Regions from separate parts of the Clostridium sp. USBA 49 genome, predicted to be linked through region 1. Evidence: predicted binding sites of a transcription regulator. Region 1 holds the regulator's gene; each other region holds the start of a gene.
What was found. The regulator NrdR, encoded in region 1, represses ribonucleotide reductase genes. The targets are predictions, from matches to a motif close to CACNANATNTNGTG.

Region 1 (4,613 bases):
GAGTTAATACAGCAAAGCTTCCAGTTTTAAAAGAAAATGAAATGAGGCAGCTGCTTATTAATATGAAGGATGGAGATGAGGCTTCTAGAGAAAAATTTATAAAAGGTAATTTAAGATTAGTTTTAAGTGTAATTCAAAGATTTAATAATAGAGGAGAAAATGTAGATGATTTATTTCAAGTAGGTTGCATAGGATTAATTAAAGCTATAGATAATTTTGATTTATCTCAAAATGTAAAATTTTCTACTTATGCTGTCCCTATGATAATAGGAGAAATTAGAAGATATTTACGAGATAATAATTCTATAAGAGTTAGCAGATCTTTACGAGATATTGCTTATAGGGCGCTTCAAGTAAGAGATAAATTAGTAGGTGAAAATAATAAAGAACCTACAATATCTCAAATTGCTAAAGAATTAAAAGTTCCTAGAGAAGAAGTTGTATTTGCTTTAGATGCAATACAAGATCCAGTTTCACTATTTGAACCTATATATCATGATGGAGGAGACGCAATATATGTTATGGATCAAATAAGTGATAATAAAAATTCAGATGATAGCTGGCTTGAAAATATATCTATAAAAGAAGCAATGAAAAAATTAAATGATAGAGAAAAATTAATATTATCTTTAAGATTTTTTGATGGAAGAACTCAAATGGAGGTTGCTGATGAAATTGGAATATCTCAAGCACAAGTATCTCGTCTTGAAAAAACCGCACTTAAGCATATGAGAAAATATATATAAGAGCCTTTTTAGGCTCTTTAAATTTTATATAATAAATAATATCACTAACCTATAATAAGCTGTAAATTAATTTTCGATATACAATTTATAGTGTTTCTAAATTTCTATTACAGCTATATATAGTGGTAAATATTTAATAAAAAGACTTTTTTATTAGATAATCATAATATAATAATTAAAATATTCATATAAATTATATTAGAATAAACCTATAAAATAAATTTATGAAAAATGCAAGGGGGATAAAAAGTATGGAAGAATCTATGTATGCAATAAATAGTTTAAAATCAATGGAAGTAATAGATGTTAATTCTGGAACAAAGCTTGGATATATTAAAGATTTTAAAATTGATTGTGATGGTTACAAAATAATATCTATTTTATTACCTAATCAAAATGTTTCTTGGTTTAATAGAAATAATATAATTGAAATACCTTGGTCAAAAGTAGTTAAAATTGGTGTGGATGTAATACTTGTTGAAGGAGAAGAGATTATTGAAAATAACAAAGAGTAGAAAAATGTAACATAAAAGTGTATAATTATAATATAAATAAAAACATTTAATTATATTATAATTACAAGGATGTGAATAAGTTGAAGTGTCCATTCTGCGGTTATGAAGAAAGCAAAGTAGTAGATTCAAGATCTACGGAAGATGACATGGCTATAAGGAGAAGAAGAGAATGTCTTAAATGTAACAAAAGATATACTACTTATGAAAAAGTAGAAGATATTCCTATTTTAGTTATAAAAAAAGATTCTAGTAGAGAGTATTTTGATAAGTCTAAAATAATAAACGGTCTTTTGAAGGCATGTCAAAAAAGGCCTATATCACGTATGCAAATTGAAGCTATAGCAAATGATATTGAAAAAAAATTAAGTAATCAGATGCTTACAGAAGTAAAATCTGATTATATAGGTGAAATGATTATGGAAAGTTTAAAAAATTTAGATGAAGTAGCATATGTAAGATTTGCTTCTGTTTATAGACAATTTAAAGATATAAATACATTTATGGAAGAAATAAAAAATTTAATGACAAATAAAAGTTAAATGCCCTAAAGGGCATTTTTATTATGTTAAATATAAGTTAAAATATATTTATTTTTATTATTATGTTTAAGAGTAAATGTTATAATGTTAATTAAGGAGAGAAAAATGAAAAAAATAGCAATAGATAAATATGAATTTTTAACTGAAAAAGTGAAAAATGCTAATATATTTTTTTCTACAGCAAAAAATAATATTGATTTTAATATAAATTCAGATATTGGTAAAAATAATATTGAAAAATTAAAGAAATTAATGGGACTAGAAGATATATTGTATTTAAGTCAAATTCATTCAGATAATATATATATAACAAATAATAGTTTAAGTTTATATAATTATAAAGGAGATGGAATTATAACAAATAAAAAAAATATAGGAATAGGTGTGTTTACTGCTGATTGTGTACCTGTTATTATATATGATACAAATAAAGAAGTAATAGCTGCGATACATAGTGGATGGAGAGGGACACTTTCTTGTATAGTTATTAAAGCAATAGAAAAAATGAAAAAAGAATTTAATTCAAATCCATCTGATATAGTTGCATATATAGGACCTCATAATATGGAATGCTGTTATGAAATAGGTGAAGATGTAGCTGAAAAATTTAAAAGTTGTAAAACATATAAAGATATAGATATTATAAAAAATAACAAATTAAATCTCAAACTATGTATAAGTACACAACTTAAAAGTCAGGGAGTTTATTTACAAAATATAAATTCAGTAGATATTTGTACATTTTGTAATAAAGAATATGAACTTTATTCTTATAGAAAATTTGGGAAAAATTGTGGACGAATGTTTTCATACATATATATGAAATAATAATGGAGGGGTATAATGTCACAATATAAAATACTTATTGTAGATGATGAAGAGCATATCCAAGAACTTATAAAATTTAATCTTGAAAATGTCGGATATAAAGTTATTTGTGCTGGCAATGGAATAGATGCTTTAAAATTAATAAAAAATGAAAAGCCAGATTTAGTGCTACTGGATGTGATGCTTCCAGAAAAAGATGGATATGATGTATGTAAAGAAGTTAGAAAAGACATTAGTGTTTCTAATATTCCAATAATTATGATAACTGCTAAAAGCGAAGAATTAGATAAAATTTTAGGGTTAGAACTTGGTGCAGATGATTATATAACTAAACCATTTTCTATAAGAGAACTTCTTGCAAGAGTTAAGGCTGTGCTTAGAAGGACATCAAATAATCCAATAGATAAAATTTTCAAGTTTGATAGTATAGTTATAGATTTTGAAAATCATGAAGTTACAAAAGACGGGAAAAAAATAGAGCTTACATTAAAAGAATTTGAAGTACTGGAAATACTAATAAAAAATAAAGGCAGAGTAATAACTAGGGAATTTTTGCTTGATAAAGTCTGGGGATATGATTTTATTGGAGAGACAAGAACTGTGGATGTTCATATAAGGCATTTAAGGCAAAAGATAGAATATGATGATAAATCCCCTAAATATATTGAAACTATTAGAGGTGTAGGATATAGGTTTAACATAGGTGATTAATGTGAAAAAACGACTTGTATATTATATATTAACTGTTTTAAGTTTGAGCGTTATAGTATTAACTATTTTTTTTATTAGAATAAGTAATTATAGTTTTAATGAAAATTTAAAAAAACAGTTAAAAAACAATAATGACTTTATAATTAGTATATTAAAAAGCGATAATATAAAAAATAAAGATGAATTTATAAAAAATAATCTAAAATATTTAAATATAAGAATTACATATATAGATAAATCAGGAAATGTAATATTTGATTCAATAGTTGATAGTGAAACTATGAAAAATCATAATAACAGGGCTGAAATAAAAGAAGCTCGAAAAAATGGCATTGGATATAGTATTAGATATAGTTCTACTTTAAATAAAAATATGATATATGTAGCTTCTGTTTTTGATGATGGATATATAGTAAGAAGTTCTATGGAAGCTTCTTTAATAAATAATTTTAAAAGTAAATATATTAAAGATTATATTATTACTTTAATATTTGTTCTTTTTATAGCAACAATAATGTCAATAAGATTATCTCAAATTATTGTAAGTCCAATAAAAAACTTACAATATATAGCATCAAGATTGGCACATGGTGAACTTTATAAAAGATCAAAAATAACATCTAATGACGAAATAGGGGAATTAAGCAAAGCATTTAATGATATGGCTGATAAACTTCAGATTCTGCTTAAAGATGTTACTGATAAACAAAACAGATTAGAAGCTATATTGAAAAGCATGGATAGCGGAGTTATAGCCATTGATGTAAATTATAAAATTATAATGATAAATCCTTATGCTAAAGAAATATTTGGCATAAATAAAGATGTAATAGGTGAAAATTTATTAGACGTTATAGATGAGTATAATTTTGAGAACATATTTAAATACAATTTAGAAGAATATAAAGAAATAAAAATAACATGGCCTAAAGAAAGAGAATTAAGAATAAAAACAGCGGATATAATAAGTGAACATAAACTTATAGGTACTGTTGCAGTAGTTCAAGATATAACTGATATTAAAAAATTAGAAAATATGAGATCACAATTTGTTGCAAATGTATCTCATGAATTAAAAACTCCGCTTACATCAATTAAAGGTTTTGCTGAAACTCTTAAATATGTAGAAGATTCAGATACAAGAGATAAATTTCTAGATATTATTAATGATGAGGCTGAAAGATTAACTAGATTGATAAATGATATACTTATATTATCGCATATTGAGCAACATAGAGAAGGTAAATTAGAGGAATTTAATATAAATGAAGTAA
Region 2 (4,613 bases), on a different contig from region 1:
AAAGTTTCTCCCCACTTTCTTTATAATTTGAATTAATTGATTTTGTAAAAACTATTTCATTATTAATATTATTTATTGGATGTTGATTAAAAGGTATTTTTTCTGCAGTACTGCTTACATAATCTTCAGGTTTTACTTGACATCTTGAAAAATCTCCAAGTTCTATGTCTATTATTTTACTTATTAAATCAGATATAGAACTTACATATTTAATATATGGATGTTTTTGAACAAAACCATATGGCTCATATTTTTGTCCTCTAAGCATTCTTGAAATATCTTTTGGAGGTACATGATACTGAAGCATTACTGAGATAGATTTAGAAAGAGAGTTTAAAAGACCTGTAATTATAGTTCCTTCTCTATCTGTTGTAATATAAATTTCAGATATTTCTCCATTTTCTCTTCTATTTACTGTAGTATATATTTTAACATCTTCTATTTGTGCAGGATGAGTAGTGCCATATCTTATGCCTACTGGTTTATCTCGTTTGGAATAATGTCTTTGAGATTGAAGTTCTTTTGCTTTTTCTAGTAATTTATCATAAGTTAAATTTTCTAGATTAACTTCTCCTGATTCAGATGTTAAATTGGTATTTAAAGGCTGAGCAGCTTTTGATGAATCTCTATATAAAGTTATGCCTTTTATTCCAAGCTCCCAAGAAGTTAAAATAACATTTTTAAAGTCATCTACAGAAGCATTTTTAGGTAAATTTACTGTTTTAGAAACAGCTCCTGATATTAAAGGAGTTATAGCAGCTACCATATAAACGTGTCCCATCGGATCAATATATCTATCTCCGCTTCCACATTTATTTGCAGTGTCAAATATAGGGAGATGTTCTTCTTTAAGATGAGGTGCACCTTCTATTTTACCATCTGCTATTTTTTCATATTCATATCCATTTTCTAAAACAGTTTCTTTTCTAAGAACATAATTTAATATATCTTTAATTTGCTCTTTAGTATATCCTAAATTTTCAAGAGACATTTCTATAACAGGATTAACTATTGTCATATAGCCTCCACCTACAAGTTTTTTATAAACTATGTGGCTAAAAAATGGCTCTATAGATGTAGCTATGCAATCCATAGCAAAAGATATAGTTCCTGTAGGAGCTATAACAGTAACTTGAGCATTTCTATATCCATATTTTTCTCCATATTCTAAAGAGTCTTTCCATACTTTTTTTAAAGAATTACTTATATAACCTAATTTAAGCTTTTTTAAAAGTTCATGATTTACTTTAAGAGGCTCATAATTTAAGCCTTCATAAGGAGTATCTAATGCACCAGCAGCTCGAGCATGATTTCTAATGACTCTTTGCATATACTCTTTATTAATTTCATATTTTTTAAAAGTTCCAACCTTTTGAGCCATAAGTGAAGATACATAGTATGAATATCCTGTCATTATACCTATTAGTGAAGAAGCTAGAGCTCTGCTTTCTTCTGAATCATACGGAAATCCCATAACCATAAAAAGTGAAGCTATATTTGAAATACCAAGGCCTGTAGTTCTAAACATATAAGTTTTTCTTGCAATATCTTCTGTTGGATATTGGCCCCAATGTATAGATGCTTCCAAGACAAGCTGTACAAGTCCTATTAAATGTATGTATCCCTCTAAATCAAAACTCTTAGTAGAATGATTGTAAAATTTAAATATGTTTATAGAAGCTAAATTACAGGATGAATCATCTAAAAAAGCATATTCTCCGCAAGGATTTGTAGAATTAATTCTATTGTATGGGGCGTTATATATTCCATCTTCTCCTGCTGGACAAGTATGCCATGCATTAAAAGTATCATCAAATTGCGGAGCTGGATCTGCACATTGCCATGCTGAATCATTAAATGCATCCCAAATATCTTTAACCTTTATTGTAGTGTTTACTTTTTCATCAACTCTTCCTTTTAGCTCTATTACTTCATCTTCGTTATTATCTAGATTTTTTACTTTTTTCATAAAATCATCAGAAAATCTTACAGAATTATTGCTGTTTTGCCCCGAAACTGTTTCATAAGCTTCACCATCTATATCTGTATCATATCCCATTTTACCAAGAGCTCTTACTTTTGCTTCTTCTTTAGCTTTCCAAGTTATAAAATCCATAATTTCAGGGTGATCAACATTAAGACAAACCATTTTAGCTGCACGTCTAGTAGTTCCACCTGATTTTATAGCTCCTGCATTTCTATCTAAACCTTTTAAAAAGCTCATAAGTCCTGAAGATACTCCACCTCCAGAAAGTCTTTCACCTTTAGCTCTAAGAGAAGAAAAATTTGTTCCTGTACCTGAACCACCTTTAAAAAGTTTTGTTTCTGTAACAAATTGCTCAGATATTGAATGAGGACCTAAGAGTTTATCTTCTATAGATAATATAAAGCAGGCAGAAGCTTGAGTTCTTGTATAATTATCCTCAGATTCTACTACTTTGTTTAAAGATTCATTATAATAATAATTACCTTGTTTTTTACCTTTTATTCCATAAGAATGTGCAAGACCTGTATTAAACCACTGAGGAGAATTTGGAGCATACATTTGGTTTAATAATCCATATACCATTTCATCATAAAAAATATTTTTTTCTTCTTGTGTTTCTATTATGCCTTCATCAACTAAAGCATTGGCCCAAAAACTAACTAATCTATCTGCAACCATTCTCATACTGTTTTCATAGCCTAAACTATTTGGAACTCCTGCACGTCTAAAATATTTAGAAGCTATAATATTACAAGCATTTTGAGAATAATGTTCAGGAAATTCTAAATCCTTCATATCAATGATAACTTTAGAAGTTTTATAGTCTTTTAAAAATACATCTACAGTTTTCCAGTTAAATAAATCATATACTGTTTTATTTTTATCTTTTTCTAGTTCTTTTGTATAAACTCTTTTAAATAAAGACTTTATATTATTTTCCATATATTTACCTCCATTATAATACTTAGCTATATATAGTATTATTTTCGCAAATAACCACTATATATTGTATCACGAAGACTATTATAGAATATTTTCCAATATAATTCAACAATTTTATTTCTTGAAAATTTATTGACAAAATCAATATCATATGTTTATTATTTAATAAATAGTATTAATATGATGAGGCAGGTTAGTATAAATTTTTCTACTTCATTATAATACATATTTATATATTCCTATGCAGAATAAATTTATTAAAAAGGTGGTAAAATATGTTTAAATTAGATGTTTTGCAAAATATGTCTACAGAAGAAAAATATAAATATATGCTTATATTGATTGAAGGACAATGCAGCACAGAAAAAAATTCTCTTGCCAATTTAAGCAATGCAAGTGCTATTATAAAAGCTTGTTTAGATAAATTAAATTGGGTAGGATTTTATATAATGAGAGGAGATGAACTTGTTTTAGGACCTTTTCAAGGAATGCCGGCTTGCAATAGAATTAAACTTGGAAATGGAGTATGTGGTAGTGCAGCAGCTTTAAAAAAAGTTCAAAGAATAGATAATGTACATAATTTTTCAGGGCATATTGCCTGTGATTTTGCCACAAACTCTGAAATCGTAATACCTATAATTAAAGAAAATAAAGTTTATGCTGTTTTAGATTTAGATAGTCCAGAGTTTAATAGATTCACTGAATTAGAGGAAAAGTATCTTATAAAATTTGTTGAAAAACTAAATAAATATATAAATTGGGAAGAAGTTTAAAGACTAAATAATTTATATAAATTAAAACCATACATGTACTAAAAAATTTATTTAATACATGTATGGTTTTATTATATAAAGAAAACAAATAATTAATTAAATGTAAATTTTTATTTTAAGCTTTTTCTTTTATTCTTATAAATATTTTAGCAATTTCATTAAATATAAGTGGAATTATTGAAAGCAATATTACAGTACCCCATTCACTGCCTGTTAAATTAGAAACTTCAAATATCTTTGCTAAAAATGGAACAGTTATAACTATATCTTGAAGGAATATTCCAATTAATATAGCACCTATTAAAAACATATTTGAGAAAAATCCAATTTGAAATATAGATTTTTTAGAATTTCTCATATTTAAAGAATGTATTAGCTGAGATACACTTAAAACTATAAAAGCCATAGTTTGTGCGTGAATTAATGCATCCTTTGAAATATTTTCAGGGAATATTGGGAATAATGTTGTAACATTTGATTCAACCCTTGCTCCAATTACAAAAGCTGAAAGTGTTAAAATACCTATTAAAATACCATTTAATATAAGGTTTATTCCAGCGCCATGAGCAAATAAGCTATCTTTTGGATTACGAGGTTTTTCATCCATTACGCTAGGATCACCAGGATCAGCACCTAAAGCTAATGCTGGGAGGGTATCTGTTATTAAATTCACCCATAATAAATGTATAGGCATTAATGGTGTAGGCCAGCCTAAAAGTATTGCAAAGAATAAAGAAATTATTTCACCTGTATTACAAGATAGTAGGAATATTATGGATTTTTTTATATTATTATATATATTTCTTCCTTGTTCTACAGCAGAAACTATAGTAGAGAAATTATCATCTGTAAGTACCATATCAGCTGCTCCTTTTGCAACATCAGTACCAGTAATACCCATAGCAACTCCT
Region 3 (4,613 bases), on a different contig from region 1:
CAAAAGTGCAAAAAAAGTATTTCTAGCATTTAAAAATCTATTTCTATTTGCAAAATCATCTTTTGTAAGGAGTATTTGAGCTATAGTTTTCCCATATTCAGAAAAAATTTTTTCATACATATGAAGAAGTATTCCCTGACCTACAGCTGCCGCAGCTTGCTTTTCAGGAATAGTTTTAGGCTTAGTTTTAAGTCCAAGTTTTCCCATACCTGCCCCAACAGCTCCTGAAGTTACTAATATAACCTCAATATTTTGATTGTGTAAATTTGCCAGCTGTCTAACTAAACTTTCTATACGATCTAAATTTAAAAGACCGCTAGAGTGAGTAAGTGTAGAAGTTCCTACTTTTACAACAACTCTCTTTATTCCTTTTAAATAATTTTTTCTGCAGTTCATAGCCTGCCCCCTTTTTTATATATGTTTCCATTATAAAGAATTATAAATATAAAATGCATTAATATCAAGTTAAACTTGCATAAAAAAAGCTTTTCAAAACACATAAAACTGCATTTTAAAAAGCTTTTTCATAATAATACAATTAAATATAAAAAAATTAAAAATATAATTAGTACTATTTATTTATTGTGTTTATGACACTAGATAGATTGTTAATACTGTTTGTAAGGTTTTCAAGCTTACCTTCTATCCTAACTAAAAGATATATAGATACAGCTATAGGAAACCCTACATTACCTATCAAACTAACTATTGCATCCATAATTATCACCTCAATAATTATATATGCAATAATTTATTTTTACATATAAATATTAAATATATAATCTTGTTCCTATTCTTCTATCATATTCTGACCAAGTACCTGGCTCTGTAATATCTTTTACTTGACCTACTTTGTTCATAGTAGCATCAACAAAATCAGCATAATGTACTATAAAAGCCTCTTCAGTATTTGGCGCTTTAGGAGAGCCATATTCTATTTTACCATGATGCTGAACTATACATCCTTTAATTCTATTTTTAAAATCTTCACTATAAATATTCCCTCCAGATTTAAAAGCCTCTTCAATCATAGTAACTCCTATAACTATATGTCCTTCCATTTCTCCTCTAATTGAAACAGAAAAAGGACCATTTATATCATATTCTTCTGTTTTACCTATGTCATGAAGCTTAGCTGCAAGTATAGCAATTTCCTTATGCCTGCAATTATATCTATAAGCCATAACTTTAGTCATATACATAACATTTAAAGTATGTTCAGCTAATCCTCCTATATAATTATGATGCTGATTTAAGCCCCCTATACCATTTTTAAATTTTTCTAAAAAACTTTTATCTTTAAAAAAATAATCATTTAAACTTATTATTTCTGGACTTTTAAATTCTTCTTTAGATATAGTTTCTATATCACTTATAACTTCTTCTATAGGTCTTTTTAAACTGGGGAGATAATCATTTATATCAAAATCTTCTATCTTTTTATATTCATTTACTTCATAAATTATATTTTTTTTAGCTTTTATATATATAACATCTCCAATATTAATCTTTTCATGAATTTGAGGTATAAATATTTTAAAATCTCCAGTTTTATCTCCAATAAAAGCTGTAAATTCACCATCTTCTTTATTTAAAATTTTCATAACCATAAAGCTGTCTTCTATATATTCATTATTTTTTAAGTCTTTAAAAAAACTGTCTTTCATTTTCGTCATCCTTTCAAAATATAAAATAGAAACACTTATATATAATTTTATTTTTTTCTATGGTTATGTTTTTATTCTAGGTAAATTTTATTAATTTTTATTAAAATTTTAAAAATCATATTTAAATTTTTATATAATTTTATATATCCATATATGATTTACATACACTAGAAAAACCAGAATTTATAAGAACATGATATACTATTCCTCTTACCTCATAACTTGATGTAAGAGAAGAATTTTCTCTTAATAAATTTAGTATTTTTTTTATATCATTTAATACTATATTTAAATCTGACTCAGTTATAGGGAAGTTAATATCATTAGCAGAATTTTCAATACTTGCTTTTAATTTATTTATATCAAATTTTTCAATTCTGCCATCTTTTTTTATTATTTGCATTATATAATACCCCCTCTAAAATAAATATAATTTTTTTATTTAGTAAAGATTTTCAATACAAAGTCTTAATATATGTAAAATTAAGTTTTGTTTATATATAACCTTTACAATTTAAGTTTAAATTATAAACATATAATTTTCAACAATAAACTATAAAATAATTAATGGTTTTAAAATATATGTAAATAATTTAATAATAAACATTCTAATTTGTATCAATATTATAAAAGTTTCATAATATATATTGGTATCAATTTTTTAGGAGGCTTTTATGTTCTCTTTTAAAAGCAAACTTGATTATAATCTCAAACAGGCTTTAGAAAGTAATAGCTATAAAAATTATAGAGTAATAATTCAATGTAAGACTTTAATAGAAAATATAGAAAAAAAGATAAAATCCTATAAATCAGAAGTAATAAGAAATATACCATCAATAAAATGTATAAGTGCAAATTTATCTAAAAGTGCAATAGAAAGGCTTTTAGAGCTTCCTGAAGTTTCATATATATCTTTCGATACAAATGCTTTTTTATGTGGAATGAGTGTTTTAAGTGCAAATGGTATAACATTTCAAGAAAGATATAAACTTACTGGGAAAGGAATTGGAATTGGTTTAGTTGATAGTGGTACTTACCCTCATACAGATATTTGTCATCCTAATAATAAAATTAAAAAATTTGTAGATTTGATAAATGATATGAAATATCCTTATGATGATAATGGACATGGAACATTTATGAGTGGTATTATATGTGGAAGTGGAGCTGCTTCTAAAGGTATGTATAGAGGTATTGCTGAAAACAGCCATTTATATTCAGTAAAAGCTTTTAATGATATAGGCAGAGGCTTTATTTCAGACATATTGTATGCTATTGAACTTATACTTAATGAAAATATTGAATACAACATAAAAGTAATTTGTCTTCCTTTTGAAATTATAGACTATAATTCTTTTATTATTTCACTTTTTTCTAAAATATTTGATATTGCTGTAAAAAAAGGAATAGTTGTGGTTGTTCCGAGTGGTAATAGTAATAAAAATGAAGAAGGTTCAATTAAAGGTATTGCTACATTAAATAATTGTATTACTGTTGCAGGATTAGATACTAGAAGTGGTATTAAGCCTTATATTCATTCTTCCTCTGGTCCTTATGGTAAACTGGAAAAGCCTGATTTATCGGCAGCCTGTGTAGAAATTTGCTCATTAAACTGTAATAAAAATTATATTTCAGAAAGAAATGGTTCAAGAATATATGCTTATCCTTTAGATAAACCTTATACAACTTATAGTGGTACTTCTTGTGCTGCTGCTTTTATAAGTGGTATTTGTGCTCTTTTGTTTGAAAATAACCCAGAGCTTTCTTTTAAAGATGTATTATCATTATTAAAAGTTTCTTGCAAACTTTTAAATATGTTTAAATGGTCTCAAGGAGCAGGTATGATTGATATTACAAAGCTTCTTCCATAAATGTAACCCCACCTCATGAATCAGGGGTGGGTTACTACTATACCAATAATCTTACATTCTGATATATATTTATTTAGTGTAATGCCCATTACCTTGCGCTCAAATCCTTAAGTTTTTTGCATTTAGATACTCATATAAATAATTTATTTCAATTAAAATCAGAAATTAATGTAAATGTAATGGAAGATTTATATTATTTGTTTTTTATATCATTTAAATATTTAGTAGGATCTTTAGGAACTCCATTTATTCTTATTTCAAAATGAAGATGTGGTCCTGTGCTGTTTCCTGTACTTCCAACTTCTGCAATTTTTTCACCCTTTTTTACCTTTTGACCTTCTGATACTAAAAGTTTACTGCAATGTCCATAATAAGTCTCAATACCATCGTTATGTTTTAATTTAATTAAATTACCATAGCCGCTAGCCCAACCTGAATATGTTACAGTGCCATCAAGAGCAGCATATATAGGTTCCCCTAAGTTTGCTGCTATATCAAGTCCTTCGTGCATTCTGCCCCACCTCATACCAAAATTTGAAGATATTGTGCCTCGTGAAGGTGATACAAAAGAAGTACTTGCTGTTTTATCTTTATCTTCATTACTTTTAGTACCTTTTAATATAACTTTATTTACTGGAGGTATAGTAACTTTTTCACTTATAACTTTTGAATCTATTATATTATTATTTTGCATTGTAATTTCTTTTAATACAATCTTTTCCCCATACTTACCTTGATTTTCAATTTGGCTTTGTCCTTCTAAAATACTGTTTGATGATTTTATAATAGTTTCTGGAGAAATATTTTTTGTACTTTGAGAAGTACCTTTAAATTCTATCACTAATAGAGGTTTCTTTAACTTTGAATTTACTTCTATAATTCTTTCTTTAACTTTATCAACATCATCTACATCTTTTAAAAGAGTTTTCTTTTTTTCATATGTGATTTTATTTTTTACATTACTTTCTTTTATATTAACTCCATTTTTAGAAGCATAATAGTTTGCTACCTTATCTAAAGCTTCTTTTCCTTCCATTTGACTAGCAATTATTGCTATTTCTTTACCATCACAAAG

Region 2: the regulator NrdR is predicted to act here: its motif matches at 2,985-2,998, upstream of B5D11_RS07565 (vitamin B12-dependent ribonucleotide reductase).
Region 3: the regulator NrdR is predicted to act here: its motif matches at 2,304-2,317, upstream of B5D11_RS04915 (ATP cone domain-containing protein).

The regions. Positions count from the first base shown of each region.
Region 1 covers NZ_FUYD01000002.1:207,453-212,065, forward strand. The annotation lists gene sigG (RNA polymerase sporulation sigma factor SigG) at 1-746, shown strand, start outside; gene B5D11_RS02910 (YlmC/YmxH family sporulation protein) at 998-1,261, shown strand; gene nrdR (transcriptional regulator NrdR) at 1,342-1,800, shown strand; gene pgeF (peptidoglycan editing factor PgeF) at 1,906-2,628, shown strand; gene B5D11_RS02925 (winged helix-turn-helix domain-containing protein) at 2,644-3,339, shown strand; gene B5D11_RS02930 (two-component system histidine kinase PnpS) at 3,341-4,613, shown strand, end outside.
Region 2 covers NZ_FUYD01000006.1:104,261-108,873, reverse strand. The annotation lists gene B5D11_RS07565 (vitamin B12-dependent ribonucleotide reductase) at 1-2,929, opposite strand, end outside; gene B5D11_RS07560 (GAF domain-containing protein) at 3,205-3,702, shown strand; gene B5D11_RS07555 (cation-translocating P-type ATPase) at 3,818-4,613, opposite strand, start outside.
Region 3 covers NZ_FUYD01000003.1:219,668-224,280, forward strand. The annotation lists gene proB (glutamate 5-kinase) at 1-396, opposite strand, end outside; gene B5D11_RS04905 (YvrJ family protein) at 572-718, opposite strand; gene B5D11_RS04910 (HD domain-containing protein) at 771-1,667, opposite strand; gene B5D11_RS04915 (ATP cone domain-containing protein) at 1,807-2,070, opposite strand; gene B5D11_RS04920 (S8 family serine peptidase) at 2,342-3,538, shown strand; gene B5D11_RS04925 (peptidoglycan DD-metalloendopeptidase family protein) at 3,732-4,613, opposite strand, start outside.